Regions from separate parts of the Dickeya lacustris genome, predicted to be linked through region 4. Evidence: predicted binding sites of a transcription regulator. Region 4 holds the regulator's gene; each other region holds the start of a gene.

The links. The regulator sigma-54, encoded in region 4, starts transcription at its own class of promoters, with help from an activator protein. The targets are predictions, from matches to a motif close to GTTGGCACANNTTTCGCTNT.
Positions count from the first base shown of each region.
Region 1: a site for sigma-54 is predicted at 2,662-2,681, ahead of O1Q98_RS15900 (gamma-glutamyltransferase family protein). Genes of this name have one in related genera too.
Region 2: a site for sigma-54 is predicted at 4,715-4,734, ahead of glnK (P-II family nitrogen regulator). Genes of this name have one in related genera too.
Region 3: a site for sigma-54 is predicted at 5,800-5,819, ahead of glnA (glutamate--ammonia ligase). Genes of this name have one in related genera too.

Region 1 is NZ_CP114280.1:3,527,333-3,534,699, forward strand. Features, by position in the region: gene O1Q98_RS15890 (AtzE family amidohydrolase) at 1-813, opposite strand, end outside; gene hpxX (oxalurate catabolism protein HpxX) at 810-1,007, opposite strand; gene O1Q98_RS15900 (gamma-glutamyltransferase family protein) at 1,033-2,622, opposite strand; gene O1Q98_RS15905 (MurR/RpiR family transcriptional regulator) at 2,793-3,632, shown strand; gene O1Q98_RS15910 (transporter substrate-binding domain-containing protein) at 3,916-4,707, shown strand; gene O1Q98_RS15915 (amino acid ABC transporter permease) at 4,718-5,383, shown strand; gene O1Q98_RS15920 (amino acid ABC transporter permease) at 5,383-6,039, shown strand; gene O1Q98_RS15925 (amino acid ABC transporter ATP-binding protein) at 6,020-6,751, shown strand; partial or broken gene O1Q98_RS15930 (pyridoxal-phosphate-dependent aminotransferase family protein) at 6,810-7,367, shown strand, end outside.
Region 2 is NZ_CP114280.1:3,804,778-3,812,144, forward strand. Features, by position in the region: gene O1Q98_RS17205 (PLP-dependent cysteine synthase family protein) at 1-178, opposite strand, end outside; gene O1Q98_RS17210 (Lrp/AsnC family transcriptional regulator) at 358-822, shown strand; gene O1Q98_RS17215 (SmdA family multidrug ABC transporter permease/ATP-binding protein) at 929-2,695, shown strand; gene O1Q98_RS17220 (SmdB family multidrug efflux ABC transporter permease/ATP-binding protein) at 2,716-4,509, shown strand; gene glnK (P-II family nitrogen regulator) at 4,802-5,140, shown strand; partial or broken gene amtB (ammonium transporter AmtB) at 5,184-6,477, shown strand; gene tesB (acyl-CoA thioesterase II) at 6,618-7,367, opposite strand, start outside.
Region 3 is NZ_CP114280.1:2,521,897-2,529,263, reverse strand. Features, by position in the region: gene hemN (oxygen-independent coproporphyrinogen III oxidase) at 1-1,248, shown strand, start outside; gene O1Q98_RS11470 (YshB family small membrane protein) at 1,364-1,486, opposite strand; gene glnG (nitrogen regulation protein NR(I)) at 1,631-3,043, opposite strand; gene glnL (nitrogen regulation protein NR(II)) at 3,052-4,101, opposite strand; gene glnA (glutamate--ammonia ligase) at 4,306-5,715, opposite strand; gene typA (ribosome-dependent GTPase TypA) at 6,097-7,367, shown strand, end outside.
Region 4 is NZ_CP114280.1:2,175,878-2,183,244, reverse strand. Features, by position in the region: gene pmbA (metalloprotease PmbA) at 1-948, shown strand, start outside; gene rnk (nucleoside diphosphate kinase regulator) at 1,001-1,411, opposite strand; gene npr (PTS phosphocarrier protein NPr) at 1,576-1,848, opposite strand; gene rapZ (RNase adapter RapZ) at 1,845-2,699, opposite strand; gene ptsN (PTS IIA-like nitrogen regulatory protein PtsN) at 2,858-3,346, opposite strand; gene hpf (ribosome hibernation promoting factor) at 3,438-3,725, opposite strand; gene rpoN (RNA polymerase factor sigma-54) at 3,750-5,183, opposite strand; gene lptB (LPS export ABC transporter ATP-binding protein) at 5,249-5,974, opposite strand; gene lptA (lipopolysaccharide ABC transporter substrate-binding protein LptA) at 5,978-6,571, opposite strand; gene lptC (LPS export ABC transporter periplasmic protein LptC) at 6,549-7,118, opposite strand; gene kdsC (3-deoxy-manno-octulosonate-8-phosphatase KdsC) at 7,115-7,367, opposite strand, start outside.

The DNA of each region.
Region 1 (7,367 bases), 1.4 Mb from region 4:
CCAGTCGGCAAAGTAACCGCCCAAAACCCGACACCGCAGGGGCGTTGCCTCGTCAAGCATGGTGGCGCTTGCGAGCGCCGGTCGATCCGCCTGAAAACGATCCGCCGGATCGTGACCTTGCAGGGCGTCAAACACGAGTGCCAGATCGTCGGTGCTGCGCGCCAGCGGGCCGATGTGATCGAGGCTGCCGACAAACGGCTGCGTACCGTGGCGTGACAGGCGGCCAAACGTTGGTTTGAGCCCGAAAATACCGCACAGCGAAGCGGGAACGCGAATGGAACCGTTGGTATCGCTGCCGAGTGAAAAATTCACCAGCCCGGCGGCAACGGCGGCCGCCGACCCCCCGGATGAGCCCCCGGCGATACGGGTCAAATCGTGTGGGTTACGGGTGGCACCGTAGTGGCTGTTTTCGGTGGTAAAGCCGTAAGCGTAGGCGTCCATATTCAGCATACCGGAGAGCAGCGCGCCCTGTGCCTGTAGCTGGCGTACGGCGAATGCATCCTGAGCGGCCGCCGGGCGTTGGCTGAACAGCCTGGCACCGGCCAGTGTGGTTTCACCGGCGACATCAAACAGGTTTTTCACCGCATAGGGTACGCCCGCCAGCGCGGGCAGCGGCTCGCCCCGGCGGTATTGCATATCGATGCTTGCGGCTTCAGCCAGCATACGTTGTGCCGTGACGGTGGTGTAGGCGTTGATGGCCGGGTTGTGCTGTTCAATATCGGCCAGCGTATCGCGGGCGAGCTCTTGGGCCGACAGGTGGCCTGCCGCCAGTTCGCGCTGTAACGTGCGAATCGATAACTGGGCTGCTTTCATGGCCGGTAGACTCCCGCCACCTCTTGCCGCTCGTCGAGCGAGCAGGCCATCAGCGGTTGCGCCATCGCGGCGATGCGGCTGAACTGGACGTGCAATTCCTGACGGCGCGTGTCGTCTAGCTCCAGCCCCATCAGGCTTTCCATCTGTTGCAGGTAGGCGTGTATCACGTCGTTATCCATGTTCGGGTTTTTCATTATCAGCACCTTTCAAAAGGAAAAATTAATAGCCGACGGCGCTGCCGTTGCTGCGCGGATCGCTGGCACCTTCCAGCATACCGTTAGCATGACGCACGATAGCTCCGGCGTGGCCGACGGTTTCACTGAAGCCTGTCAGCAGCTCGACCTCGTGGCCGAGCGTACGCAATGCCTCGACGGTCGCGGGCGTGAAGCGGTCTTCCAGTTTCAGGGTATCGCTGGTTTGCCCCCAGGTGCGGCCCAGTAACCAGCGCGGCGCGGTGACAGCCTGCTGTAGCGGCATTCCCTGCATAACGTGACGAATGAACAGCGCCGCCTGCGTCTGCGGCTGGCCGTCGCCGCCCATCGAGCCATACACCATGGTGCGCCCGTCATAAAGGCGCGCCGCCGCCGGGTTCAGGGTGTGAAACGGTTGTTTGCCCGGTTCCAGCGCCAGTAAGTCATGAGGGTCAAGACTGAATGACGCGCCCCGGTTTTGCCACAGCACACCGGTGCCCGGCAGCACCATGCCGCTGCCGAATTCGTGGTAAAGGCTCTGAATGAACGAGACCGACACGCCATGACGATCGCACACGCCCATCCAGACGGTATCGCCCGGCCCTTTGCCTTTTCCCCAGGGGGCGGCGGCGCGGGTATTCACGTTTTTCGCCTGCGCATTCAGGCTGGCGTCAGACAGCAGCGCCTGCACATCCTGCGTCATCCGTTTGGGGTCGGTGAGGTATTTATCTCGCCAGGCGAAAGCCAGTTTGGTGGCTTCGACAATACGGTGGATGGTCTGGCTGTCGCTAATATCAGCCATGCAAAGCCGGTCAGTGATGCCCAATATCGCCAGTGACACCAGCCCCTGCGTGGGCGGTGCCAGGTTAAACACCTCGCCTTTGCTGTGCTGTAGCACCAGCGGCGCGACGCGACGGGCATGGTATTTAGCCAGATCGTCGCCCGTCACCGGCATGCCAAGCGCGGCCATTTGCGTTGCCAGTCGCGCCGCCAGCGCCCCCCGGTAAAAGCTATCTAATCCGTCTTGCGCCAGCTGTTGCAGCGTAGCGGCCAGATCCGGCTGGGTGAAACGGCTGCCGGTGCGGGGGATCTTACCCTGCGGCATAAAGACCCGGCTGAATTCAGCGAAATCGCGCAGTTCGTGCTGGCGATTGGTGAGCGCGTCTTCCTGCGACTGGGTAACGGGGATACCGTCCCGCGCGTAGCCAATGGCGTCTTCCAGTAACGTGGTCAGCGGCAGCGGCGCACCCAGATCCTGTTCTGCGGCGTAGTTCAGCGCCTCCTGCCACCCGCCTACCGTCCCGGCGACGGTCAGCGCCGCGTTGGGGCCACGGTGCGGAATGCGGCTTTCACCGGCGTAACGCGCCCGGTTTGCCAGCGACCCGGCAGCGCCGCTGGCATCAATGGCAATTGGCGTGCCTTGCGGCGGCACAATCAGCCAGAAGCCATCGCCGCCTAAGCTGTTCATATGCGGGTACACGACGGCGATGGCGGCAGCAGCGGCCACCATCGCTTCAATGGCATTGCCGCCGGCGCGTAAAATGCGCTGTGCGCTGGCGCTGGCGAGATGATGCGGCGTGACCGCCATGCCCGATGGGGCGATATTGCTTTGCATCATGAAGATAAGGCTCTTGGTAGACGGTAGGATGGTCGAGGTTAAGCAAAAGCCGTTCCATCTTTTCTGCTTGCGGCCGACCGACGGTTGTATGCTATGTTCATCATAGCGTCAGTGACGTGAAACAAAAGTTACAGTTACCACACAGTGACAAGGGCGGGTAAGGGCGGGTAATGAAGCAGATTGATGAACGGCTACGCAGCCAGTACAGCGACCTGTCGCCGCAGGAGCAGCGGGTGGCTGATTTTATTTTTGACCATCTCGATGATTTGATCAGTTATAACAGCGCCGAGCTGGCACGGCTGAGTGGCGTGTCAAAGGCGACGGTCAGCCGCCTGTTTCGCCGCCTTGGCTACCCGAGTTACCGCGAAATGCGTGATGAGCTGCGCACCTTGCGCCAAAGCGGGATGCCGTTGACCGATAACCGGGACGCGGTGCAGGGCAACACTTTGCTGGCGCGCCACTATAAGCAGGAGATGGCGAATTTAACCCAGTGGGTCAACCAGATTGACCCGCAGCAGTTCGGTGCGATGATCACCGCCTTGCAGCAGGCGCAGCGGGTGTGCATCATCGGGTTACGTAATAGCTATCCGGTTGCGTTGCATCTGCGCCAGCAACTGCTCCAGGTGCGCTCACAGGTGCCGTTGCTGGCACAGCCTGGCCAGACGTTGTCCGAAGAGCTTGCGGATCTCGATGCGCGCGATGTGGTGGTGGTGGTGGCGTTCCGCCGTCGGCCACGGCTGATTCTGCCGCTGTTGCAGCAATTGCACGCCCGCCGGATTCCGGTGTTGCTGCTGTGCGAGCCGCAGGCGCATGCACTGCCGCCGCTGGCATCCTGGTCGCTGACTGCGCCGCTGGATAGCGTTTCCGCTTTTGATAGTTACGCCAGCGCCATGAGCCTTATCAACCTTATCAGCAATGCGCTGTTGCATCAGATGCTGGCAGAAGGCCGCCAGCGTATTCATGATATTGCCGATCTTTACCAGCAACTGGATGAGCTGGAACTGCGCTGATGGTGCACCCGGCAGTGCATTTGATTCATTTTGGTGCAAATCTCTTCGGCTTGACTGCCCTGATAATGTGCATTTTTCCTGTCTTTGACGGCGTGCTATCGCCGCCTTGGTACGCTAAAAACCCCTGCCTGTGCTGTTGTCTCTCTGATTGAATCCGCACTGGAACTGATTTTCTGGTGCGCAGTCATCTGGCACGTATCTTGCTTTTATTTCTGTAACGAAGGTTTCAATATTTTTATTGAAGAATCTTTGGTTTCAACCTAACTTAACCGGGGGCACAGCAATGAAGATCGGAAAACGTTTTTTAGCAGTGGCAGGTGCGGCGCTGTTGATGGTGCAGGCGGGTCAGGCAATGGCAGATCAACTGCAAGATATTCAGCAGCGCGGCGTATTGCGCGTTGCGGTGCCGCAAGATTTCCCGCCGTTTGGTTCGGTTGGCACCGATTTACAGCCGCAGGGCTACGACATCGACATGGCGCGCTATCTGGCCAGTGAGATGAAACTAAAGTTGCAGCTGGTGCCGGTGAGCAGCGCTAACCGCGTGCCCTATTTGCAAACCGACAAGGTGGATTTGGTCATCTCCAGTCTTGGCAAAAACGCCGAGCGGGAAAAAGTGATCGATTTCAGCCGGGCGTATGCGCCGTTCTTCCTCGGGGTGTTTGGCGCGAAAGAGACGCCGGTAGACAAACCGGAAGCGTTGCAGGGGCAAACCGTTGGGGTGACGCGCGGCGCGGTGGAAGACATGGTGCTGACCGAGATTGCGCCGAAAACCGCCGACATCAAGCGCTATGAAGACAACAACACTACGCTGTCGGCGTATCTGTCCGGGCAGGTGCAGTACATTGCCACCGGCAATCTGGTGGTGGCGGCTATCACCGAGAAAAACCCGGCCAAAGCGCCGGTCGCCAAATTCATGCTGAAAGATTCACCTTGTTACATCGGCCTGAAGAAAGATGAACCGGCGCTGAAAGCAAAAGTGAATGAACTGATTGAAAAAGCCGTCAAGGACAACACCCTCAATGGGTTGTCGGAAAAATGGTTGAAAGCACCGCTGCCGGCCAATCTGGGCGCGTAAGGATAAGCCGATGACATACCAGCTTCATTTTGCGGCGCTGTGGCCCTACTGGCCAGCGTTACTGTCCGGGTTATGGGTGACGGTGCAATTAGCCACGATGGCAACGCTCGGCGGCATCGCGATTGGCATTTGCGGCGCGGCATTACGCAGCGGGAAACCGACGTTTATCAGCCGCTTATGGGGCCTGTATGTCGAGCTTATTCGCAACACGCCGTTTGTGGTGCAACTGTTTTTCATCGTGTTCGGCTTGCCGGGGCTGGGGCTTAAACTCACCGCCGGGCAGGCCGCCTTACTGGCGATGCTGGTGAATCTTGGCGCGTACAGCACGGAGATTATCCGCGCCGGTATCCAGGTGACACCGCAGGGGCAGTGGGAAGCGGCACGGGTACTGGGGCTTTCCCGCACCCAGACCTTCCTGCGGGTGATTTTACCGCCCGCGCTGCAACGCATTTATCCGGCGCTGGTCAGCCAGTGCATCATCGTGATGCTGGGCTCCTCGGTGGTGTCGCAGGTGTCGTTCGAAGAGCTGACCTTCGCCGCCAACTTAATTCAGTCTCGAACCTTTCTCAGCTTCGAGGTGTATCTGGTAACGACGCTGTGTTACCTGCTGTTGTCGGTCGCCATGCGCCAGTTATTGCTGCTGGCCGGGCGGCGTTTTTTAGGGACGGCGCGCTGATGACGACCTTTACTGACTGGGATATTGTGCGCAACCTGCTGCTGGCCGGGCGCTGGACGCTGCTGCTGTCGCTGGTGGCGTTTTTTGGCGGCGCGCTTGTCACGCTGCCGCTGCTGTTGCTGCGCTTAACCAAACGCCGCTGGCCGCTGCGCCTGACACGTGTGTACGCCGATGTGTTTCAGGGCACGCCGTTGCTGATGCAGCTGTTTCTGGCGTTTTTCGGGCTGGGGTTATTCGGCATCGACGTCAGCCCGTGGACGGCGGCTGCGCTGGCGCTGACGCTGTTTACCAGCGCGTTCTTGCTGGATATCTGGCACGGCAGCGTGCAGGCCCTGCCGAAAGGGCAATGGGAAGCCTGCCGTTGTCTGGGGCTGACCTTCACCCAGACGCTGACCCGGGTGATTGCGCCGCAGGCGATGCGTATCGCCATTGCGCCGACGGTGGGGTTTTCGGTGCAGGTGATCAAGGGCACCGCGCTGGCGTCCATCATCGGTTTTGTCGAGCTGACCAAGGCCGGCACCATGCTCAACAACGTCACTTATCAGCCGTTTAAGGTGTTCGGGCTAGTGGCGCTGGGCTATTTCCTGCTGTGTTACCCGCTGTCGTACTACAGCCGTTATCTGGAGAAGAAATTCAATGCCGCTCATCACCATTAATCAGGTTCATAAATATTACGGCCAGAACCACGTGCTAAAAGGGGTGGATCTGGATATTGATGCGGGCGAGGTCATCTCCATTATCGGTCGCAGCGGTTCCGGCAAAAGCACGCTGTTGCGCTGTATCAACGGGCTGGAAGGCTATCAGGACGGCAGCATTAAACTGGGCGGCATGACCGTGACCGACCGCGACTCGCAGGCGCGGGAAATCAGCCGTTCCGTCGGCATGATTTTCCAGAATTTTAACCTGTTCCCGCATATGACCGCGCTGGAAAACGTGATGCTGGCCCCCAGGCTGGTGCTGGGGAAAAGCGCCGCCGAGTGCCGTGAGCTGGGCGTGAAGATGCTGGAGAAGGTCGGGCTGGGCGAGCGTATCGATTACTACCCGTCGAATTTGTCCGGCGGCCAACAGCAGCGGGTGGCGATTGCCCGCGCGCTGGCGATGAACCCGAAAGTGCTGCTGTGTGACGAAATCACCTCCGCCCTTGACCCGGAACTGGTCGGTGAAGTGCTCAAGGTGCTGGAGCAACTGGCCGCTGAAGGCATGACGCTGATTCTGGTGACGCATGAGATGAATTTTGCCCGCGAAGTGGGCGACCGGGTGGTGTTCATGCATCAGGGCAAAGTGTGGGAGCAGGGGCGCGGCGATGCGCTGTTCGCTGACCCGCAAACCGCCGAACTGAAACAATTTATCGCCTCGGTACGGCTGTAGGTGGTGTGCCGTACCACGCAGAGACCGTAAAAGATTAACGACATCAGGAGTTCATGACATGCATAACGAGCTGTTTGCACAGATCAACCCTCCCCACCGTTTACTGATGGGGCCAGGCCCGATCAATGCCGACCCGCGCGTACTGCGTGCGATGGCAAGCCAACTGGTCGGCCAATATGACCCGGCGATGACCGGGTACATGAACCAGGTGATGGCGCTGTATCGCCAGCTGTTCCGTACCGACAACCGCTGGACGATGCTGGTGGACGGCACTTCGCGCGCCGGTATTGAGGCGGTGCTGGTGTCCACTATTCGCCCCGGCGACCGGGTGCTGGTGCCGGTATTTGGTCGTTTCGGCCACCTGCTGTGCGAGATTGCCCGACGCTGCCGCGCCGAGGTTCACACCATCGAGGTGCCGTGGGGCGAAGTGTTCACGCCCGATCAAATCGAAGACGCCATCAAGCGGGTAAAACCGCGCCTGCTGCTCACCGTCCAAGGTGATACCTCCACGACGATGCTGCAACCGCTGGCGGAACTGGGCGACATCTGCCGCCGCCATGATGTGCTGTTTTATACCGATGCCACCGCCTCGTTCGGCGGCAACCCGTTGCAAACC
Region 2 (7,367 bases), 1.6 Mb from region 4:
ACAGTGAGCGAGCCAGACGGTGTTTGAGACTACCGCTCGGGTGGGTGCTTTCATCTTTGAGATAAAAATAGATGCCGGGGTAGTGTGGTAGCGTCAGGCGAATCAGGTGAGTGTCTGCTGAACGTTGGAAATCGGCTTCTATCGCGCTAACGGCGTTGCGTACCCAAAGACTGGTCATGATGTTGTCCTGATGAATGGCAGATGGTCGTTTCTGATGCGTCTTGGTTATGCAGGGCGAGAGTCAGTGGATGTTCTGCAACAAGACACTACTAGCCTATCGATTTTAGAGGAAAAAAAAGTTGCTTTTTCATCTCTGTATTGGGCTAATGGGGGAAATATTTTCTCTTTTTTTACGCTATGTTGGATAAAATTGATATCAAACTGCTGGGCTTGCTACAGCAGGATTGCAGCCTCTCGTTACAGGCGTTGGCTGATGCCGTTAACCTGACGTCTACCCCCTGCTGGAAACGCTTAAAGCGTCTGGAGGATGACGGGTATATCAAACGTCGGGTCGCGCTGCTGGATAATGAAAAGTTAGGTCTGGGGCTGACGGCTTTTGTTCTGCTGAAAACCCAGCAACACAATAGCGCCTGGTATCAGTCCTTTTCTCATTTTGTGTCGGAGATGCCGGAGGTACTGGCGTTCTATCGAATGGCGGGAGAGTATGATTACCTGATGCAAGTGCAGGTGGCAGATATGAAAAGCTATGATGCATTTTATAAACGTCTGGTAAATGGTATTCCCGGCCTGGTTGATGTGACCTCAAGCTTTGCGATGGAACGCATCAAACAGACAACCGCCTTACCCCTGAAGCCATTATGATAAGTAGCCTGAGACGGCCTGCTAAAATTTATTCGTGATGCGCAGCATGTATAATGTTCTGTTCATCTAATTTCGATTTGCTTTGTCACGAATGGACTAAAAACGCGTGAGACTTTTTGCTCTGCTGGGATGGTATTTCCGCCGGGAATGGAAACGTTACCTTGGTGCGGTGATGTTATTGGTGATCATTGCCATTCTGCAATTGCTACCGCCAAAGTTGGTTGGCGTCATCGTTGATGGCGTGACACAACATACCATGAACCAGACAACGGTATTAGGGTGGATAGGTGTTATCTTGCTGATAGCGCTGTTCACCTATCTGCTGCGTTACTTTTGGCGCATTTGGTTATTTGGCGCGGCCTATCAACTGGCCGTCGAGTTGCGTGAGCGCTTTTATCATCAATTGAGCCGCCAGCATGCGGCTTTTTATCTGCGCCATCGAACCGGCGATTTGATTGCCCGGGCGACTAATGACGTCGATCGCGTCGTGTTTGCTGCCGGAGAAGGCGTATTGACGCTGGTTGACTCGCTGGTGATGGGCTGCGCGGTCTTTTTGGTGATGTGTACCCAACTGAGTTGGCAGTTGACATTGCTGGCACTGCTGCCCATGCCGGTAATGGCGATAGTCATCAAGCACTACGGCACCCAGCTTCATCAACGTTTCAAAGAGGCTCAGGCCGCTTTCTCCTCGCTGAATGATCACGCTCAGGAGAGCCTGACCAGCATTCGGATGATTAAGTCATTTGGTCTGGAAGATCATCAGTCCGGCAGTTTTGCCCGGGTTGCAGCTGATGCCGGCCAGAAAAATATGCAGGTTGCGCGAGTGGATGCCCGTTTTGACCCCACTATCTATATTGCGGTGGCGTTATCCAATCTGCTGGCGGTAGCGGGCGGAAGCTGGATGGTTATCCACGGCTCGTTGACGCTTGGCGCACTGACCAGTTTTGTTATGTACCTTGGTTTGATGATATGGCCGATGCTGGCGTTGGCGTGGATGTTTAACATTGTCGAGCGAGGCAGTGCGGCTTATGGGCGCATCCGTCAGTTGCTGGCCGAGGCCCCGTCAGTTGAAGACGGAACACAATCCTTACCCGCAGGGCCGGGCATACTGGCCGCCGATATTACCGCGTTTCATTATCCCGGCCATACCCAGCGTGTACTGGATGATGTCCATTTTACCCTGATGCCGGGGCAAACGCTGGGGCTGTGTGGCCCGACAGGTTCAGGTAAGAGTACACTGCTGGCGTTGTTGTTAAGGCAGTTTGATGTTGAAGAGGGCGAGGTTCGCTACCATCAGCAATCGTTGCATCATATTCAGTTGGATCAACTCAGGTGCCGCTTTGCGGTGGTTGGGCAAACGCCCTTTCTGTTTTCTGATACCGTTGCGGGCAATATTGCGCTTGGGCGTCCGCAGGCCTCTTTGCAGGACATTGAACGCGCGGCCAGATTGGCGAATGTTCATGACGATATTTTGCGTTTGCCTAAAGGGTATGAGACGGAAGTTGGCGAGCGAGGCGTCATGCTTTCTGGTGGACAAAAACAGCGTATCGCTATTGCTCGCGCGTTGTTACTGGAAGCGGAAATCCTGGTGCTTGATGATGCGCTCTCTGCTGTCGATGGACGTACGGAATATCAGATTCTCAACAATCTGCGACAGTGGGGTGAAAAGCGAACCGTGATAATCAGCGCGCATCGCTTGTCGGCGTTGGTAGCGGCTGATGACATTCTTGTGTTGCAGCACGGGCGGGTAGCGCAACGCGGTCATCACGGTGCCTTGTCACAACAAGCAGGATGGTATCGGGATATGTATCGTTATCAGCAACTGGAAGCGGCTCTGGATGATGCTCGTGACGAGGGGCATGAGCATGAGTGACGTAAATGAGTAACGTAAAAATGAAAACGCCTCGGGCGTTATGGCCAACGTTAAAACGTTTACTGGCCTATGGTTTGCCGTGGAAGGCGTCAATAAGCGTTGGTGTTGTGCTGTTATGTATTGCCGCCGCTGCGGAAGTCGCCGGGCCGGTTCTGGTTAGCTATTTTATCGATCATGTCATTGCCAAAGGTGAATTCCCGCTTTTATTGGCTACCGGCCTTGCGGTGGGGTATGTGCTGTTACAGTTGCTGGCGGCCCTCTTGCACTATTTACAGGCGGTGATGTTCAACCGCGTGGCGGTTGGCGTTGTGCAACAACTTCGTATTGATGTGATGGATGCCGCTTTGCGCCAACCGCTTGCTGTATTTGATACCCAGCCGGTTGGCCAGTTGATTTCCCGCGTAACAAACGATACTGAAGTGGTGCGCGATCTGTATGTCATGGTGGTGGGAAGTGTGCTGCGCAGTACGGCGTTGATTGTCGCGATGCTGGTGGCCATGTTCAGCCTGGATTGGCATATGGCGATGATTGCGATGATGATTTTGCCTGCGGTAGCCATTGTGATGGTGGTATATCAACGTTATAGCACACCGATTGTGCGGCGAATGCGCAGTTTTCTGGCCGATATTAATGATGGTTTTAATGAGTCCATCAACGGTATGGGCGTTATACAGCAATTTCGCCAGCAGCAGCGTTTCGCCAAAAAACTCAGTGAGGCCAGTTGGGCTCATTATCATGCGCGTATGCAAACATTGCGGCTTGATGGCTTCCTGTTACGTCCGTTATTGAGCCTGTTTTCTGCGATGGTGATGTGCGGTTTACTGCTGCAATTCGGCTTCAGTACGGTAGGTTCTGTGGGGGTCGGCGTGTTGTATGCCTTTATTAACTATCTTGGCCGATTAAACGAACCGCTGATTGAATTGACGACCCAACAGTCGATTTTACAACAGGCTATTGTCGCCGGAGAGCGCATTTTTGAGTTAATGGATGGCCCGCGTCAGCAATATGGTGATGATAACCATGCGCTTAACAGCGGTCGCATTGATATCCAGCAACTGACCTTTTCTTATCAAGCCGGTAAGCCGGTATTACATAACATTGAATTGCATGTGCCTGATAGAGGGTTTGTGGCATTGGTGGGGCATACCGGCAGTGGTAAAAGTACGCTAGCCAGTTTATTGATGGGATACTACCCGGCGGATAGCGGCGAGATTCGCCTGGATAACCGACCATTAGCGCAACTATCTCACCCAGTGTTGCGCCAGTATGTCGCCATGGTGCAGCAAGACCCTGTTGTGTTGGCGGATTCGATGTATGCGAATATCACTCTGGGGCGTGACATCAGTAAAGAGAGAGTGTGGCAGGCGCTGGAGGCGGTGCAATTAGCTGACCTGGTGCAATCTATGCCGCAGGGCATAGACAGCCGTATCGGTGAACAAGGTAACAACCTGTCGGTTGGTCAAAAGCAGTTATTGGCTCTTGCCCGCGTATTGGTGTCGCCGCCACGAATTTTGATACTTGATGAAGCAACCGCCAATATTGATTCAGGTACTGAACAATCTATTCAGCGCGCACTAAGGTTAATTCGTTCTCATACTACGCTTGTGGTTATCGCTCATCGGTTATCGACGATTGTTGAAGCGGACACCATTCTGGTGCTGCATCATGGCAAGACCGTGGAGCAGGGAACGCATGAGCAATTGCTTAACCGCGCCGGGCGTTACGCTCAGATGTATCAATTGCAGCAGGCGAGCCGTGCATTGTCATCTCCGCAGGGTAACGCTGAACCGGCGTTGACGACGCAGGCACCATGACGATCATCCCCGGGCATGGCATCGCACCATAATTTGGCATGGTGCGATGCGCTCAGTCGGGCGATGCACCGAAATCAAGCGCATCGCACCGTTTTTGTGCGTTGGCGCACCTGTTTTTCTTTTCCGCCAGTTATCTCACCTCTTCCCACTTTCTCGTTTTCCGCTAATCAGCGGCGTTTTATCGCTTTTGATTAGCGCTGGCATTTGTGGCACGTGATTTGCTTTATGTGATACGTGAACATATTTGGGGTGACGGGCATAAGCCTGAACTTACATGCTTAGGGGGATGAGAATGAAACTGGTGACTGTAGTAATCAAACCATTCAAGCTGGAAGATGTGCGTGAAGCGCTCTCTTCTGTAGGCATTCAGGGGCTCACCGTCACAGAGGTGAAAGGTTTCGGACGTCAGAAAGGGCATGCGGAATTGTACCGTGGCGCGGAGTACAGCGTTAACTTCTTGCCCAAAGTGAAAATCGATATCGCTATTGCTGATGATCAGCTTGATGAAGTCATCGATGTTATCAGTAAAGCGGCTTATACCGGGAAAATTGGTGACGGCAAAATTTTTGTTGCGGAATTGCAGCGTGTTATTCGTATTCGTACCGGCGAAACTGACGAAGCCGCACTATAACAATTATCTGATTGAGCCTTATTAAATAGGGATGAATGAAAAGATGAAAAAACTTTCCTTGTCATTAGGTTTAGGGGCATCAGCCATGCTTCCAGCATGGGTGATGGCAGATACGCCAGCGCCGGTTGTGGATAAGGCGGACAACGCTTTTATGATGATCTGTACCGCATTGGTGCTGTTCATGACCATTCCGGGATTAGCGCTGTTTTATGGTGGTTTAATCCGCAGTAAAAACGTGTTGTCAATGTTGACCCAGATAATGGTGGCGTTTGCGCTGGTATGTATCTTATGGGTTATCTACGGTTATAGCGTTGCGTTTAGCACAGGCAGCCCATTCTTCGGTGGACTGACCAACTTTATGCTCAATGGCATTGATATTAGTGCGATTAGCGGAACGTTCTATCAGTTCATTCACGTTGCTTATCAGGCCTCTTTTGCCTGTATTACGGTAGGTCTGGTCATTGGTGCCTTGGCGGAACGCGTTCGCTTCTCAGCGGTGCTGATTTTCTCCGCGCTGTGGTTCACGCTGTCTTACCTGCCGATGACTCACATGGTATGGGGCGGTGGCTATCTGGCCGCTGATGGCGCGCTAGACTTCGCCGGTGGTACGGTCGTGCATATTAACGCTGCTGTCGCAGGCCTGGTTGGTGCTCTGTTATTAGGCAAACGCGTTGGTTTCGGCAAAGAAGCATTCAAACCGCACAACTTGCCGATGGTGTTTATTGGTACATCCATCCTCTATGTCGGTTGGTTCGGTTTCAATGCCGGTTCTGCGGCTGCGGCGAATAACATTGCTGGTCTGGCTTTCTTGACAACGGTTGTCGCAACGGCCGCCGCTATTTTAGCGTGGATCATCGGTGAGTGGATTAGCCGTGGTAAACCGTCTCTGCTCGGTGCTTGTTCCGGGTGTATTGCTGGTCTGGTTGCTATCACGCCAGCGGCGGGTACGGTTGGCGTTGGTGGGGCGATTGGTCATTGGCTTTGTCGGCGGTTTTGCCGGTCTGTGGGGCGTGACTGTTCTGAAGAAATGGCTGCGTGTTGATGACCCGTGTGATGTGTTCGGTGTGCATGGCGTGTGCGGTATCGTTGGGTGCTTATTGACCGGTGTCTTTACCGCATCTTCGTTAGGCGGTACAGGTTATGCGCAGGGTGTGACTATGGCTCATCAGGTCTGGGTGCAGCTGTTTAGCGTGATTGTCGCCGTCGTTTGGTCTGGTGTTGCGGCATTCATCTCTTTCAAAATTGCTGATATTGCTGTCGGACTGCGTGTACCAGAAGATCAGGAACGCGAAGGTCTGGATGTCAACAGCCACGGTGAAAATGCGTACAACCAGTAAGAGTCTGTCTGGTACCCCATGATAATGGGGGTGGGGTGCCTGATTGACTGTGACGAATAAAAAACCACCTTTTAATCAAGGTGGTTTTTTTTAGCTATTGTGGTGGGCCATTCGATAATGATTTATCTACCGTTCTATTTTTACTGGCCGTGGCGACGGATCACCCCTTCCTGAACGCTGGAGGCCACCAGCACGCCGTCACGGGTATAAAAATGGCCACGTACAAATCCACGCGCGCCAGATGCCGAAGGGCTCTCAACGCAATAGAGCAACCAATCATCCAGCCGAAATGGACGATGAAACCACATGGCGTGATCGATTGTAGCGACCTGCATACCGCGCTCAAGAAAACCGACGCCATGGGGCTGTAGTGCTGTTAGCAGAAAATGGCAATCAGAGGTATAACCCAGCAGATATTGATGGGTACGTTCATCATCTGGCATAGCACCATTTGCACGACACCAGACTTGCCTGAGCGCGGGTTCGACTTCGCCACGCAGCGGGTTATGGAATTTAACAGGGCGAATCTCAATCGGCCTTTCTTGTGTAAACACATCGCGCATGGCTGCCGGGATATGTTCTGACAGACTGCGTGCAATTTCTAATTCCGACGGCAATGCTTCAGGTGGCGTGACCTGTGGCATCGCACTTTGGTGCTCAAAGCCACTTTCCCGAGTTTGGAAGGAAGCCGTCATATAAAAAATAGAGCGGCCATTCTGAATCGCGCTGACTCGTCTGGCGCTGAAACTGTTGCCATCGCGCAGTGTTTCAACGTCGTAAATAATGGGTTTTTGGCTATCACCCGGTAGAAGAAAGTAACTGTGGAAGGAATGGACAAACCGCTCTGCGGGAACGGTTTGTTTAGCAGCAGATAATGCCTGACCAACAAC
Region 3 (7,367 bases), 350 kb from region 4:
AGCGCCGTAGCGCGCTATCCTGAGCGGCCGCTTTCGTTATATTTGCACATCCCGTTTTGCCATAAACTGTGTTACTTCTGCGGTTGTAACAAGCTGGTGACGCGCCAGCAGCATAAAGCAGATGAGTACCTCGAGCATCTGGCGCGGGAGATTCACCAACGTGCGCCACTGTTTGCCCACCGTACGGTTACTCAGATGCATTGGGGCGGCGGCACGCCTACCTTTTTGAATAAAGCGCAGGTCAGCCGGTTGATGGCGCTGTTACGCCAGCATTTCCACTTTTCCGCTCAGGCAGAGCTGTCGCTGGAAGTTGACCCTCGTGAAATTGAGCTTGATATGCTTGACCACCTCCGTGCTGAAGGCTTTAACCGCCTTAGCATGGGAGTGCAGGATTTTAATAAAGAGGTGCAGCGGTTGGTCAACCGCGAGCAGGATGAAGCCTTCATTTTTGCCCTGATTGAGCGCGCCAAGGCGTTGGGGTTTGCTTCGACCAATATCGACCTGATTTATGGCCTTCCCAGGCAGACGCCGGAGAGCTTTGCGTTTACCTTGCAACGGGTAGCCGAATTGCGCCCTGACCGGCTCAGTGTCTTTAACTACGCGCATTTACCGGCGCTGTTTGCCGCCCAGCGTAAAATAAAAGAGGCTGACTTACCGAATGCAGAGCAAAAGTTGGCGATTTTGCAGCAAACTATCGAAAACCTGACGGCATCTGGCTATCAGTTTATTGGTATGGATCACTTCGCCCGACCTGACGATGAGCTGGCAATAGCACAGCGCGAAGGCAAATTGCACCGTAATTTTCAGGGTTACACCACGCAGGGAGAGACTGACCTATTGGGGTTAGGCGTGTCTGCCATCAGTATGATTGGTGATAGCTATGCCCAGAATCAAAAAGAGCTGAAGCTGTATGCGGCATCGGTTGAGCAACAGGGGCATGCGCTGTGGCGAGGTGTGACGCTCACACAGGATGATTGCCTGCGTCGCGATGTGATTAAAGCGTTGATTTGCCATTTCCGGCTGGAGTTCACGGTTGTTGAGCAGGCGTATGGCGTGTCATTCCGTGAATATTTCCGCGAAGATTTGGCCTTGCTGGAGCCGATGGTGCAAGATGGCCTGGTTGACATTCTGCCGCAAAGCATTGAGGTCACGGCCAAAGGGCGTCTGCTTATTCGCAATATCTGTATGTGCTTTGATGTTTATTTGCGCAGTAAAATGCGTGAGCGGCAATTCTCTCGCGTGATTTGATATCGCATGTTGAGCAATATGGCATGATGAAAAAAACAGCCCGCAGTCTTGCGGGCTGTTTGCATTTTATATCAGTGATGATATCAGTAAGTTTTCTGGTGTATTCAGCGATGAATTAGCTGAAGAAATTGATTAACACTGCACATAGCACGGCTGCAATAGCAGTTTGCGATGAATGACCCACCGCACTGCTGATTTCAGCGCCGTGCGTCACGGCAGAAAAAAGTGATTCCAGCATGGTTCCCCTCTCCAGTCAGCGGCACGATCATACTGCTGGCGCTGTGCAAGTAAAGTATAAAATAGCGGAAAATTTGTACGCTACATCGTACTTTTTCACAGCGCTATTTTTGCGCGTAGGCTGAGGGGTAACACGACACGCGCGTTATTCCATGCCCAGTTCTTTCAGTTTGCGCGTCAGGGTATTTCGGCCCCATCCCAGCAAACGAGCCGCCTCTTGTTTATGCCCTTGCGTGTGGCGTAACGCCGTTGTCAGCAGCGTGCGTTCCATTTCCGGTTGTGCCTCCGCCAACAGATTTTGATGACCGGAACGCAGCGCGCGGTCAGCCCACTGTGCCAGTAACGTGGCCCAGCTATCTGGCATCACATGTACGGTGGCATCCGGTGCCGTGGTTTCAAACAACTCCGGCGGCAGATCCTGAATTAACACTTCTTGCCCGGCTGCCATCACCGTCAGCCAGCGGCAGGTGTTTTCAAGCTGGCGCACGTTGCCCGGCCAGGGTAAACGCGTCAGCGCCGCTTCGGTTTCCGGGTGCAGATTCTTTGGCTCCACACCCAGTTCTTTCGCGGTTGCTTGCAGGAAGTAACGCGCCAGACGGGGAATATCTTCACGTCGTTCGCGTAGCGGCGGCAAATGAACGCGAATCACGTTCAGACGGTGGAACAGGTCTTCACGAAATTTACCTTCCTGCACCCGCAACTCAAGATTCTGGTGCGTTGCAGCAATGATGCGTACATCGACTTTAACCGCCGCATAGCCACCAACGCGGTAAAACTGGCCGTCAGCCAATACGCGTAACAGGCGGGTTTGCACATCCAGCGGCATGTCGCCGATTTCATCTAAAAACAGCGTGCCGCCATCTGCCTGTTCAAACCGCCCTTGCCGAATCTGGTTTGCGCCGGTAAACGCGCCTTTTTCATGGCCGAACAGTTCTGATTCAATCAAATCCTTGGGGATCGCTGCCATATTCAGCGCAATAAAAGGCGCTTTGGCGCGCGGGCTGTGGCGATGTAGGGCATGAGCCACCAGCTCTTTACCGGTGCCGGATTCCCCATTGATCAGCACACTGATCGAGGAGCGTGAAAGCCGACCGATAATTCGGAACACATCCTGCATGGCAGGGGCTTCGCCAATAATATCGGTGGTTGGCCCGCTAATGGGTTGGTTGCGAACCGGTTGCTGTTGCTCAAGATAATGGCTGATGGCGCGTTCAACCAGCGCGACGGCTTCGTCAATATCAAACGGTTTAGGCAGATAATCAAAAGCGCCTTGTTGATACGCACTGACGGCGGCATCTAAATCGGAGTGCGCGGTCATGATAATCACCGGCAGCATTGGGTGGCGTTGCTTAATCTGTTGCAGCAATGCCAGTCCGTCCATACCGGGCATACGAATGTCGGACAACAGCACATCGGGCGTTTGTGTGGCCAGCGCATTGAGCGCCTGAGTGCCGTTATCAAACGTGGCGCAGGTTAAGCCCGCTCCGGTAAGCGCACGTTCCAGCACCCAACGGATGGAGCTATCGTCATCGACAATCCAGACTATCCCTCGTTGCATCGTGAACCTCACTGGCGAATGGGCAGATACACCGAGAATTCGGTATGACCTGGCCAACTGTTAAATTCAATTTTTCCTGAGTGCTGATCGATAAGATTGCGAGCAATCGATAGGCCTAATCCGGTACCGCCTTCGCGGCCGCTCACCATTGGGTAGAACAGCGTATCCTGCAAATGAGCGGGAACACCGGGGCCATCATCTTCAATATCGATACGAGCAACCAGCCGGTAACGCACGCCGTGCAAGGTGAGCTGAAAAGCGGTTCGCGTTCGGATGGTAATGGTGCCGCCTTCTTCCCCGAGCGCTTGCATGGCGTTACGGGTAATGTTGAGCAGCACTTGTTCAATTTGGTCTGGGTCGTGCGTGAGTTCTGGCAAGCTCGGGTCGTAGTCTCGCACCAGCGTGACATTCTCGGCTTTTTCCATCGACACCAGTTGGAATACTCGCTCGGCTACCTGATGGATACTTTGCGTGACGTGTAAACCGGGTTGCTGCGGGCCGAGTAAACGGTCAACCAGATTGCGCAGGCGATCGGCCTGCTCAATGATCACTTTGGTGTATTCCAGCAGCGAGGGGTCTGGTAAGGCTTTAGACAGTAATTGCGCCGCGCCACGCAACCCTCCGAGCGGGTTCTTGATTTCGTGTGCCAGGCCGCGAACCAGATCGCGCGCTGCCTGCTGTTGCGCATGCTGTAGCTGTTCCTGGCTGAGGCGGCGTTGATTATCCATCGGCGCCATTTCCAGCAGAATGAAGTCGTGATGAATACGCTGCGCGGTCAGCGACATAATATGTGCCCGACCATCAACGACAAGCGTGACTTCGTTATCGGTAAAGCCTTGCCCGGAATCGAGGCTTTCGCGCATTAAATCGATATTCAGTGAAAAGTAACCGAGTAGCTCCGGTAGCGGTGTGCCTGAGAGCTTACGCGAACTTTGCGCTAAAAGTTGCTGCGCAGCCGGGTTGGAATAGTGAATAGCCAGATCTTTATCCAGCAATAATATGCTGTTTATTAAAGAATTTAGGATCTGCCCAGCATCGGGCAGCGTGCCTGTTGCCATAACGCAGACTCCCACACTATTTGAGTGCACACTATTCTGGATTGTAGGTTAAGTCGCAACGATAAAATGTTTGGTGGAGAAAAAAGCCCATCCGAAGATGGGCTGAAAAGTTTCCACGGCAACAAAAATAAACATAAATAAAAAACGGTCATCAGACGGCAGAATGAACATCATTTTCTTCGTTCCTGCCGCCTGTAAGCGGGATTACACGCTGTAGTACAGTTCGAACTCAACCGGATGCGGCGTCATACGAACGCGGTCGTTCTCAGCAATACGCAGTTCGATGTAAGCATCTATGGCATCGTCAGTGAACACGCCGCCACGGGTCAGGAACTCGCGGTCTGCGTTCAGCGCGTTCAACGCTTCTTCCAGAGAACCTGCAACGGTTGGGATCTCTTTCGCTTCTTCCGGCGGCAGATCGTACAAGTTCTTGTCCATGGCATCACCAGGGTGGATCTTGTTGATGATACCGTCCAGGCCAGCCATCAGCAGTGCAGCGAAGCACAGGTACGGGTTAGCAGCCGGGTCCGGGAAGCGGACTTCGATACGACGTGCTTTCGGGCTTGATACCACCGGAATACGAATAGACGCAGAACGGTTACGGGCAGAGTAAGCCAGCATAACCGGTGCTTCGTAACCCGGGACCAGACGCTTGTAAGAGTTGGTAGTCGGGTTAGACAGGGCGTTGATGGCTTTCGCGTGTTTGATAACACCACCGATGTAGTACAGCGCAGTTTCAGACAGGCCGCCGTATTTGTCGCCGGAGAACAGGTTGGCACCATCTTTAGCCAGAGACATGTGGCAGTGCATACCAGAACCGTTATCACCGAACATCGGTTTCGGCATGAAAGTTGCGGTTTTGCCGAAAGCGTGAGCGACGTTGTGTACAACGTATTTGTAGATCTGAATTTCGTCAGCTTTTTTGGTCATGGTGTTGAAGCGGGTAGCCACTTCATTCTGACCAGCGGTAGCGACTTCGTGGTGGTGAGCTTCAACCACCAGGCCCATCTGCTCCATGGTCAAACACATGGCTGAACGCAGATCCTGTGCGGAATCTACTGGCGGAACCGGGAAGTAACCCCCTTTCACTGCCGGACGGTGGCCTTTGTTGCCGCCTTCGTATTTGGTGCTGGAGTTCCATGCACCTTCGATATCGTCGATAGCGACGTGAGAACCAGAAATGCTGCTGCCGAAACGGATGTCGTCGAACAGGAAGAATTCTGGCTCAGGCCCGAACAGTACGGTATCCGCGATGCCGGAAGAGCGCAGGAAATCTTCAGCGCGTTTGGCAATGGAGCGCGGGTCACGGTCATAACCCTGCATGGTGCCCGGTTCCAGGATGTCACAACGGATGATCAGGGTCGATTCTTCAAAGAACGGATCCAGAACCGCAGTAGTCGCGTCCGGCATTAATACCATGTCGGATTCGTTGATGCCTTTCCAGCCACCAATTGAAGAACCGTCAAACATTTTGCCGTCTTCGAAGAAATCAGCGTTGACCTGGTGGGCCGGAATGGTGACGTGCTGTTCTTTACCTTTGGTATCCGTGAAGCGGAGGTCAACAAACTTCACCTCGTGTTCATTCAGCATCGTCAAAACGTGTTCTACTGACATACTTGGTTCTCCCGATTGTGTCATTTATCTATCGTCGTGGAACGAATATCGTTGTGGAAATGATGTTGTTACCGTACGTAAGTTATAGCTAAAACTGTGCCAACTTTATCCGAATAGTGCAAACAGGCATTCCCGCTGGTTTTTCACGCGCAGACAGACTGCACCAAGATAGTTAATTGCACCAGAGTTGCGCACCATATTGGTGATACTGCACCTAATTGGTGCTTGACGGGTAACGGGTTGCTGCTTTATTGCACCGTGAAAGGGATCACAGACCCGAGATACGCAGGTTGTTTGCGGAAGATGATTGTGATCTTGTTTAGTCGCTCGCTTAATACGTGTACAATAGCGCGCTATTTCTAAAATGCCTGAGGCAAAGCTGTGATCGAAAATTTGCGTAACATCGCTATTATTGCGCACGTTGACCATGGAAAAACCACCCTGGTTGATAAGTTGCTGCAACAGTCCGGTACTTTGGGTGAGCGTAATGACGCCACCGAACGTGTTATGGACTCCAATGATTTGGAAAAAGAGCGCGGAATTACCATCCTCGCCAAAAACACCGCCATCAACTGGAATGACTACCGTATCAACATCGTAGATACCCCGGGACACGCCGACTTCGGCGGCGAGGTAGAGCGCGTGATGTCCATGGTGGACTCGGTATTGCTGCTGGTAGACGCGATGGACGGCCCGATGCCGCAAACGCGTTTCGTAACCCAAAAAGCTTTTGCCCATGGCTTAAAGCCGATTGTTGTTATCAATAAGGTAGACCGTCCGGGCGCTCGCCCTGACTGGGTTGTCGATCAGGTTTTCGATCTGTTTGTAAACCTGGGTGCGACCGACGAGCAGTTAGACTTCCCGATTGTTTATGCCTCCGCGCTGAATGGTATTGCCGGCCTGGATCATAACGAAATGGCGGAAGACATGACGCCGCTGTTTGAAGCGATTGTGAAGCATGTGGAAGCGCCGAGCGTTGACGTTAACGGCCCGTTCCAGATGCAGATCTCCCAGCTTGATTACAACAACTATGTTGGTGTTATCGGTATCGGCCGTATTAAACGCGGCGTGGTGAAACCGAACCAGCAAGTCAGCATCATCGACAGCGAAGGCAAAGTACGTAACGGCAAAGTGAGCCAGGTGCTGGGCCATTTGGGTTTGCAGCGTATTGAAAGCACGCTGGCAGAAGCGGGCGATATCATTGCTATCACCGGGCTTGGCGAGCTGAACATCTCTGACACTATTTGCGACACCTCCTGTGTGGAAGCGTTGCCTGCGCTGTCAGTTGATGAGCCGACTGTAACCATGTACTTCTGCGTGAACACGTCGCCGTTCTGCGGTAAAGAAGGTAAATTCGTTACATCACGTCAGATTCTTGACCGCCTGCGTAAAGAGCTGGTGCATAACGTGGCGCTGCGCGTAGAAGAAACGGAAGACCCGGATGCATTCCGCGTGTCTGGTCGTGGCGAGCTGCATTTATCTGTTCTTATCGAAAACATGCGTCGTGAAGGTTTCGAACTGGCGGTATCCCGTCCGAAAGTTATCTTCCGCACGATTGACGGCCGTCGTCAGGAACCGTTCGAACAAGTGACTGTGGATATCGAAGAGCAGCATCAGGGCTCGGTGATGGAAGCGCTGGGTCTGCGCAAAGG
Region 4 (7,367 bases):
CGGGGTATTGAGCTTGCGGCGGCGGCTGAACAGGCGGCGCTCAAGGCTGACCCGCGTATCACCAATACCGAGGGCGGCAGCTTTAATAGTCACTATGGCATCAAGGTGTTTGGTAACAGCCATGGCATGTTGCAAAGCTACTGCTCCAGCCGCCACTCCATGTCGGTGAGCGTGATTGCCGAGCACAACGGTGAGATGGAGCGCGATTACGCCTATACCATTGGCCGTTCGCTCGATGAGCTAAACGCGCCGGAGTGGGTGGGTGAGGAGTGCGCCCGGCGCACGCTGGCGCGCTTATCGCCCCGTAAACTGGCGACAATGCAAGCACCGGTGATGTTCGCCGCCGAGGTGGCCACCGGCTTGTTCGGCCATTTGGTTGGCGCTATCAGCGGCGGCAGCGTCTATCGCAAATCCACGTTCCTGCTAGACAGCCTGGGTCAGGCGATCCTGCCATCCTGGCTGACGATCCAGGAATTACCGCATTTGCGCAAAGGGCTCGCTTCCACGCCGTTTGACAGTGAAGGGGTGCGCACCGAGGCACGCGATATCGTCAAAGACGGCGTGCTGCAAACCTGGCTGATGACCAGCTATTCGGCGCGGAAACTGGGTATGAAAAGTACCGGTCACGCCGGTGGGATCCATAACTGGCGTATTGCTGGTCGCGGGCTGGATTTCGAGGCGATGCTCAAAGAGATGGGCACCGGCCTGCTGGTGACAAGCCTGATGGGGCAAGGTGTCAGCGCGGTGACGGGGGATTACTCGCGCGGCGCGTCCGGTTTCTGGGTAGAAAACGGCGTGATTCAGTATCCGGTGAGTGAAATTACCATTGCCGGAAACCTGAAAGACATGCTGCGTGATATGGTCACGATCGGTGATGATATTGAAACGCGCAGCAATATTCAGTGTGGCTCGGTGCTGCTGCCTTCAATGAAGATTGCCGGAGTGTGATGCTGCGCGCCGGTTTACCCGCACCGTGCGGGCAAACCGGTATTGTGGCGGGTTAGCGATGGTACTCGCCCGCCGCTTCAGGCTGATAGAGCAGTTCTAATACTTCGATACGCGTACTCTCGCCATTCGGCAATGGCCAGGCGATGCTGTTGCCAAGGTGCATCCCCAGCAGCGCAGCGCCTAACGGAGCCATGACGGAGATTTGCTCCCGGCTGTCTTTGAGCCCTGCCGGATAGACCAGCGTGCGGGTGTGCTCTTCGCCTGTCAGCACGTCGCGAAAGCGCACCCGGCTGTTCATGGTGACAACATCAGCCGGAATAGCGACGGGCTCGACTATCTCCGCTCTATCCAGTTCTTCACCGAGAGCCTGCGCGACCTCCGTATCAGCAAATTGAGGGTGAGCTAACAGTGTATCAAGACGCTCTGCGTCCAGTTCACCGATCGTCAGGTGTGGTTTATCCATATTGTTCTCCAGAGGATGATGGCAAGCAAATACCCGTCTGCGCGTGAAACGCGCCGAGGGGTAAAAGGAGAATAATAAACGGATAATGCCGTGTTGCCACAGAAAAAGGTCATGATGCCGCATGTACAGAGCAGAGACTGCTGGCATCAGGCGAGGAGAGGAGATTAATCTTCGTCGAAACCCGCCTCAAATAGCGTGATGATCGCCGCCAGCGCTTGCTGTTCATCCGGGCCAGTGACTTCAATTTCGATATGTCGGCCCTTGGCTGAGTCGAGCATCAGCATGGCGATGACGCTGCTGGCGTCGGCCTCTGTGCCGCTGTCGTTGCGCAATAACACTTCGGCATCAAAGCTTTGTACCAGCTCAAACAGTTTCATCGCCGGGCGGGCGTGCATCCCCAGCCGATTTTTCACTTCGACGGTTTGCCTGACTGTCATGATTTACGTTTTTCCAGTGTGCGGTGGCGCGACTGCACGTTTTTGCCACGGGAGCGGAAGTAGTCTGCCAGCTGTTCGGCAATGTACACCGAGCGATGTTTGCCGCCGGTGCAACCAATGGCAACGGTCAGATAGCTGCGGTTGTTGGTTTCGAGCATCGGCAGCCACAGTTCCAGATAGCTGCGCGTCTGGTAGATGAAATTGTGAACTTCGGTATGCCGGTCAAGAAACGCCGCAACCGGTTTATCCAGCCCGGTCATCGGGCGCAGTTTCGGGTCCCAGTGCGGGTTAGGCAAAAAGCGCACGTCAAACACGTAGTCGGCATCAATCGGGATGCCGTGTTTGTAGCCGAATGATTCAAACACCATCGTCAATTCGCGCTCGCGCTTGCCCAGTAACCGGGTGCGCAGCATTTCGGCCAGCTCATGCACCGACATTTCTGAGGTGTCGATGATAAGGTCAGCGCGTGAGCGCAGCGGCTCGAGCAAATCGCTCTCTTCGTCAATCGCGCTTTCCAGCGACAGGTTCTTGCTAGATAGCGGGTGCAGACGACGCGTGTCGCTGTAGCGACGGATTAACGTATTGCGATCGGCGTCAAGGAACAGCAATTGGGGCGAAAAACTTTGCGGCAAGCGCGTCAGCGCGTGCTCCAGCACATCCGGGCTTTCCGGCATGTTGCGCACATCAATACTGACGGCGGCAGAAATGTTTCTCTCTGCCAGCGAATGTGCCAGCTCTGGCAACAGCACCACCGGCAGGTTATCGACACAATAGAACCCCATGTCTTCCAGTGCACGCAGGGCGACGGATTTTCCTGAACCTGAACGACCACTGACAATCATCAGCACCATCTGACGACTCCCCCTGGCGGTGTGAGAGTGCATCACCACCGCCGTTAGCTAACTTCGTTATTTCCCGGTTATCCCGGCATCCTGTCAGGTTGTGCTTATTTGCACACCTGTGTCATCTGTCTCTTATGCATGGCTGCAAAACCGGCAGCCATCAACGCTCAGGATGATTCCTGCGAGTCTGATTCCGTCATGATTTGATATAGCTCTTCGTCGCTTTGCGCCGCGCGCAGACGTCGGCATACGGTTTTATCCGCCAGTCGTTTGGCAACCAGCGATAAGGTATGCAAATGGGTTTTACATTGTTCGGCTGGAACCAGCAAGGCAAAAAGCAAATCGACCGGCTGATTATCGATAGCGTCAAACGCGATAGGCTGCTCTAGCTGAATAAAAACGCCGACCGCCCCAAGCGTGTTTTCATCTTCCAGTTTGCCGTGAGGAATAGCGATACCGCATCCAATCCCGGTACTGCCCATGCGTTCGCGCGTCAGTATGGCTTCAAATACCATTTGCGGTGGCAGGTTGAGCTGTCTGGCAGCCAGTTCGCTGATGATTTCCAGCGCGCGCTTTTTACTTTGGCAGTGTACGGCGCTACGAGTGCACTCTTTACGGAGCACGGCGCTGAGTTGCATAACGGACTCGTTGTTCATGATACATTCACTTAACGACACGGTTGCCTTCGGGTATCCGGCCTGCAAATGCGGCAGGCCGGAGTGCTCCCTGCACCTGAAACAGGCAACATCAGTGCTGTTTCAGTTTATCCTTATGTTTATTTAACTGTCTCGCCAGCTTATCGATCAACAGATCGATGGCGGCATACATATCATCCGCTTCCGACGTGGCATGCAGCTCTCCACCATTCACATGTAAAGTGGCGTCTGCAATGTGCAGGATCCTTTCCACTTTCAATACCACATGCACCTGATTGATACGATCAAAGTATTGCTCAAGTTTGGCAAACTTTGCGGTGACAAATTCGCGCAGAGCATCGGTTATCTCAACGTGGTGTCCGGTAATGTTAAGCTGCATATCGTCTTCCTTCTCATGTAGGGGTCAAACCAACTGTTTGCGCTGGTTTGACGGCGGGATAGATAAAGACTCTCGATACTTGGCAACAGTACGGCGGGCGACAATGATCCCCTGTTCGGAAAGCATTGATGTCAGCTTGCTGTCACTCAGCGGTTTCGCGGGATTCTCCGCTGCAATCAGTTTCTTGACCAGTGCCCGAATGGCTGTGGATGACGCCTCACCGCCACTGTCGGTGTTCACATGACTGGAAAAGAAATACTTCAGCTCAAAAATACCGCGTGGGCTGTGCAAAAATTTCTGGGTGGTCACGCGGGAAATCGTTGATTCATGCATATCAACGGCCTGAGCGATATCCGCCAGTACCATTGGCCGCATAAATTCTTCACCCTGTTCGAAGAACGCTTGCTGCTGTTCTACTATACAGCGGGTCACTTTAAGCAGGGTATCGTTGCGGCTCTCCAGGCTTTTAATCAGCCAGCGCGCTTCTTGCAAATGGCTGCGAATAAATTGGCCGTCGCTGTCATTACGCGCGCTATTGCCAAGCGCGGCGTATTGTTGGTTGATTTGCAAACGCGGCACGCTGTCGGTGTTGAGCTCTACCGTCCAGTGGCCTTGCGCTTTGCGCACCAACACATCAGGAATCACGTATTCCGACTCGCCGGTATGAATCGACTGCCCCGGGCGTGGGTCCAGTGATTGAATCAGCGCCAGGGCTTCTTTTAGCACCTCTTCTTTGAGCCGACTGGAGCGGATCAGCGCGCGAAAGTCGTGATTAGCCAGCAAATCGAGGTAATCGCTGACGATAAGTTTAGCTTCGGCAAGGCGTGGTGTGGCGCTGTTAAATTGCGACAGCTGTACCAGCAAACATTCGCGTAAATCTCGGGCGGCAACGCCAACCGGGTCGAAACGCTGCACGCGCTTTAGCACGGCTTCCACTTCTTCCATCGTCACGTCGTCATCGCCGATGCTATCGCGGATATCTTCCAGCGATACGGTCAGATAACCGGTGTTATCTACCGCATCGACAATCGAGGTCGCGATGGCGGCGTCGGTGTCAGAAAACGGCGTCAGCTCCACTTGCCACATCAGATAATCCTGTAGCGTCTGGGTGGTTTCACCTTGATAAACCGGTAACTCGTCATCGCGATAATCGGTGCTGGTGCCAGACGGCGTGCCAGCGGTGTAGATTTCATCCCACGCTGCATCCAGCGGCAACTCTTCTGGCATCTCCTTTTGTTCCAGCGCTTCCCGTGTATCCAGGGCTTCGGTTTCGCTGCTCTCGCGGGTTTCTATCTCGTCATGGATGTCTGCTTGCTCCAGCAATGGATTGCTTTCCAGCGCCTGTTGAATTTCTTGCTGGAGTTCAAGCGTGGACAGTTGCAGCAGCCTGATGGCTTGCTGTAGCTGCGGTGTCATTGCCAGTTGCTGACTAAGCCTGAGTTGCAAACCTTGCTTCATAGCGTGCGCTAACTTCCTTTTGAACGATCAATTGAATTGAATAATCAACCTAACACATGACGTTATCAGAGTCGGAAGTCTTCGCCCAGATAGACGCGTTTAACCTGCTCATTCGCCAGTATATCCATCGGCGCGCCGTGGGCAATAAGCTGACCTTGACTGACGATATAAGCACGTTCGCAGACATCCAGCGTTTCACGGACATTGTGGTCGGTAATCAACACGCCAAGCCCGCTGTCACGCAGATGTTCGATGATTTTTTTGATGTCGATAACCGAAATCGGGTCAACCCCGGCAAAGGGTTCATCGAGCAGAATAAATTTCGGGTTAGCCGCCAGCGCACGGGCAATTTCCACCCGGCGACGTTCACCGCCGGACAGTGACTGACCGAGGTTGTCGCGCAAATGGCTGATATGAAACTCTTCCATCAGCTCGTTAGCGCGATCCTGCTGTTGCTCATGCGTGAGATCTTTTCTTATCTCCAGCACCGCCATCAGATTGTCGTACACGCTAAGACGGCGGAAAATCGAGGCTTCCTGCGGCAGATAACCGATACCGCGACGGGCCCGTTCGTGCAGCGGGAGCAGGCTAATATCGTCATCATCGATGATGATTCGCCCTTCATCACGGGGCACAATGCCCACAACCATATAAAACGTGGTGGTTTTACCGGCACCATTTGGCCCCAATAAACCAACGATTTCGCCTGAATTCACCGTCAGGCTGACGTTTTCCACCACTTTGCGGCCTTTATACGCCTTGGCCAGGCTTTCAGCGATTAATGTTGCCATGAGTTAGTGCGCTACTGACGGTTGTTTGGAGGGCTTGGCCGCATTGCCTGCTGCGGGTTTGGCACCGTTCTGGTTGCCTTTATCCTGTAGCTGGTTTGGCACCAATACCGTGGTGACTCGCTTGCCTTTATCGCTAAACGCTTCCATCTGTTGCTGTTGTACCAGATAGGTGATGCGGTCGCCTTTAACATTGCTATCGAGCTGTTCCAGATAGGCATCACCGGTCAGAATCACCAGTTGCTTATCCATCTCGTAGCGGATTTTCAGTGAGTGGCCTTTGACGGCCTTACCGTTGTCCTGCATCTGGTAGAAGGTCGCCGGGTTGCCATAGCCCTCGATGACCTCATGGCCCTGTTGACCGTTGGGGCGTGTGATAACCACTTTATCGGCCTGCGCTTTGATTGAGCCCTGCGTCACGATAACGTTGCCGGTAAATGTCACCACATTACCCTGCATGTCCAGCGCCTGCTGGTCGGAGGTAATGTTAATCGGTTGTTCCGTATCCCCGGTTAATGCCAGTGCCGGAATACTGACGGCGAACAGTGAGCTGGCAAGAAGCGTGCTACGCAGCGCATTAATTTTTAGGTTGAATTTCATAATAGGATTTTACCTTATCGATCAACTCAGCGGTTTTACTGCGCAGATTCCCACGCATTTTCAGCCCGTTAGAGGTAAAGTTGACACCGTACAGGGTGACTTCATCATCCGATGTCACGTCCTGCGTTATCAGATTTATCTGCGCATTGTCCGTTTTGATTCGTTCTAGCTGCGAATCGTTAGTCAGGCTGTTGACCTCCACATGCCCATACAGATAAAGCATACGATCTTTCGTCAATTTGGCGCGATCGGCACGGACAGACCAGGTCGCTACCGCCTGTTCATTAAACATGGTGGCTACCGGCTGGCTAAACCAGCTCACCTGTTCGACGCCATAGTGATCGGCGTTATCGGCTATCAGTTTGTAACTCAGTTTTCCCGTAGGGTCATACACCACGGTGATGTTTTTTTGCATGGTGTAGGTCGGTTCATTGCTTTGCCCGACGCTCTGGCTGCCTGCCTCGCGTGTGCTGGTCAGGTTTAAGCCGAGCAACACCAGCGCAATCAATGCCAGTAATAAGGTCAGCCAGACTTTAGTCTTACTCATATTGATAGCCCTTTGGCGAACGCCAGCTTATCCTGCGCCAGCAGGATAAGATCGCAAATCTCCCTTACCGCACCCCGGCCACCGGCAATGCGTGTGACATAGTGAGCCCGTGGCAGCAGCAGCGGGTGTGCATCGGCCACCGCGACACTCAGCCCGACTTCCGCCATCACCGGCCAGTCAATCAAGTCATCACCGATATAGGCGACCTGATTGGCAGTAAGCGACAGTGTATCTAACAGCTCGCGGAAG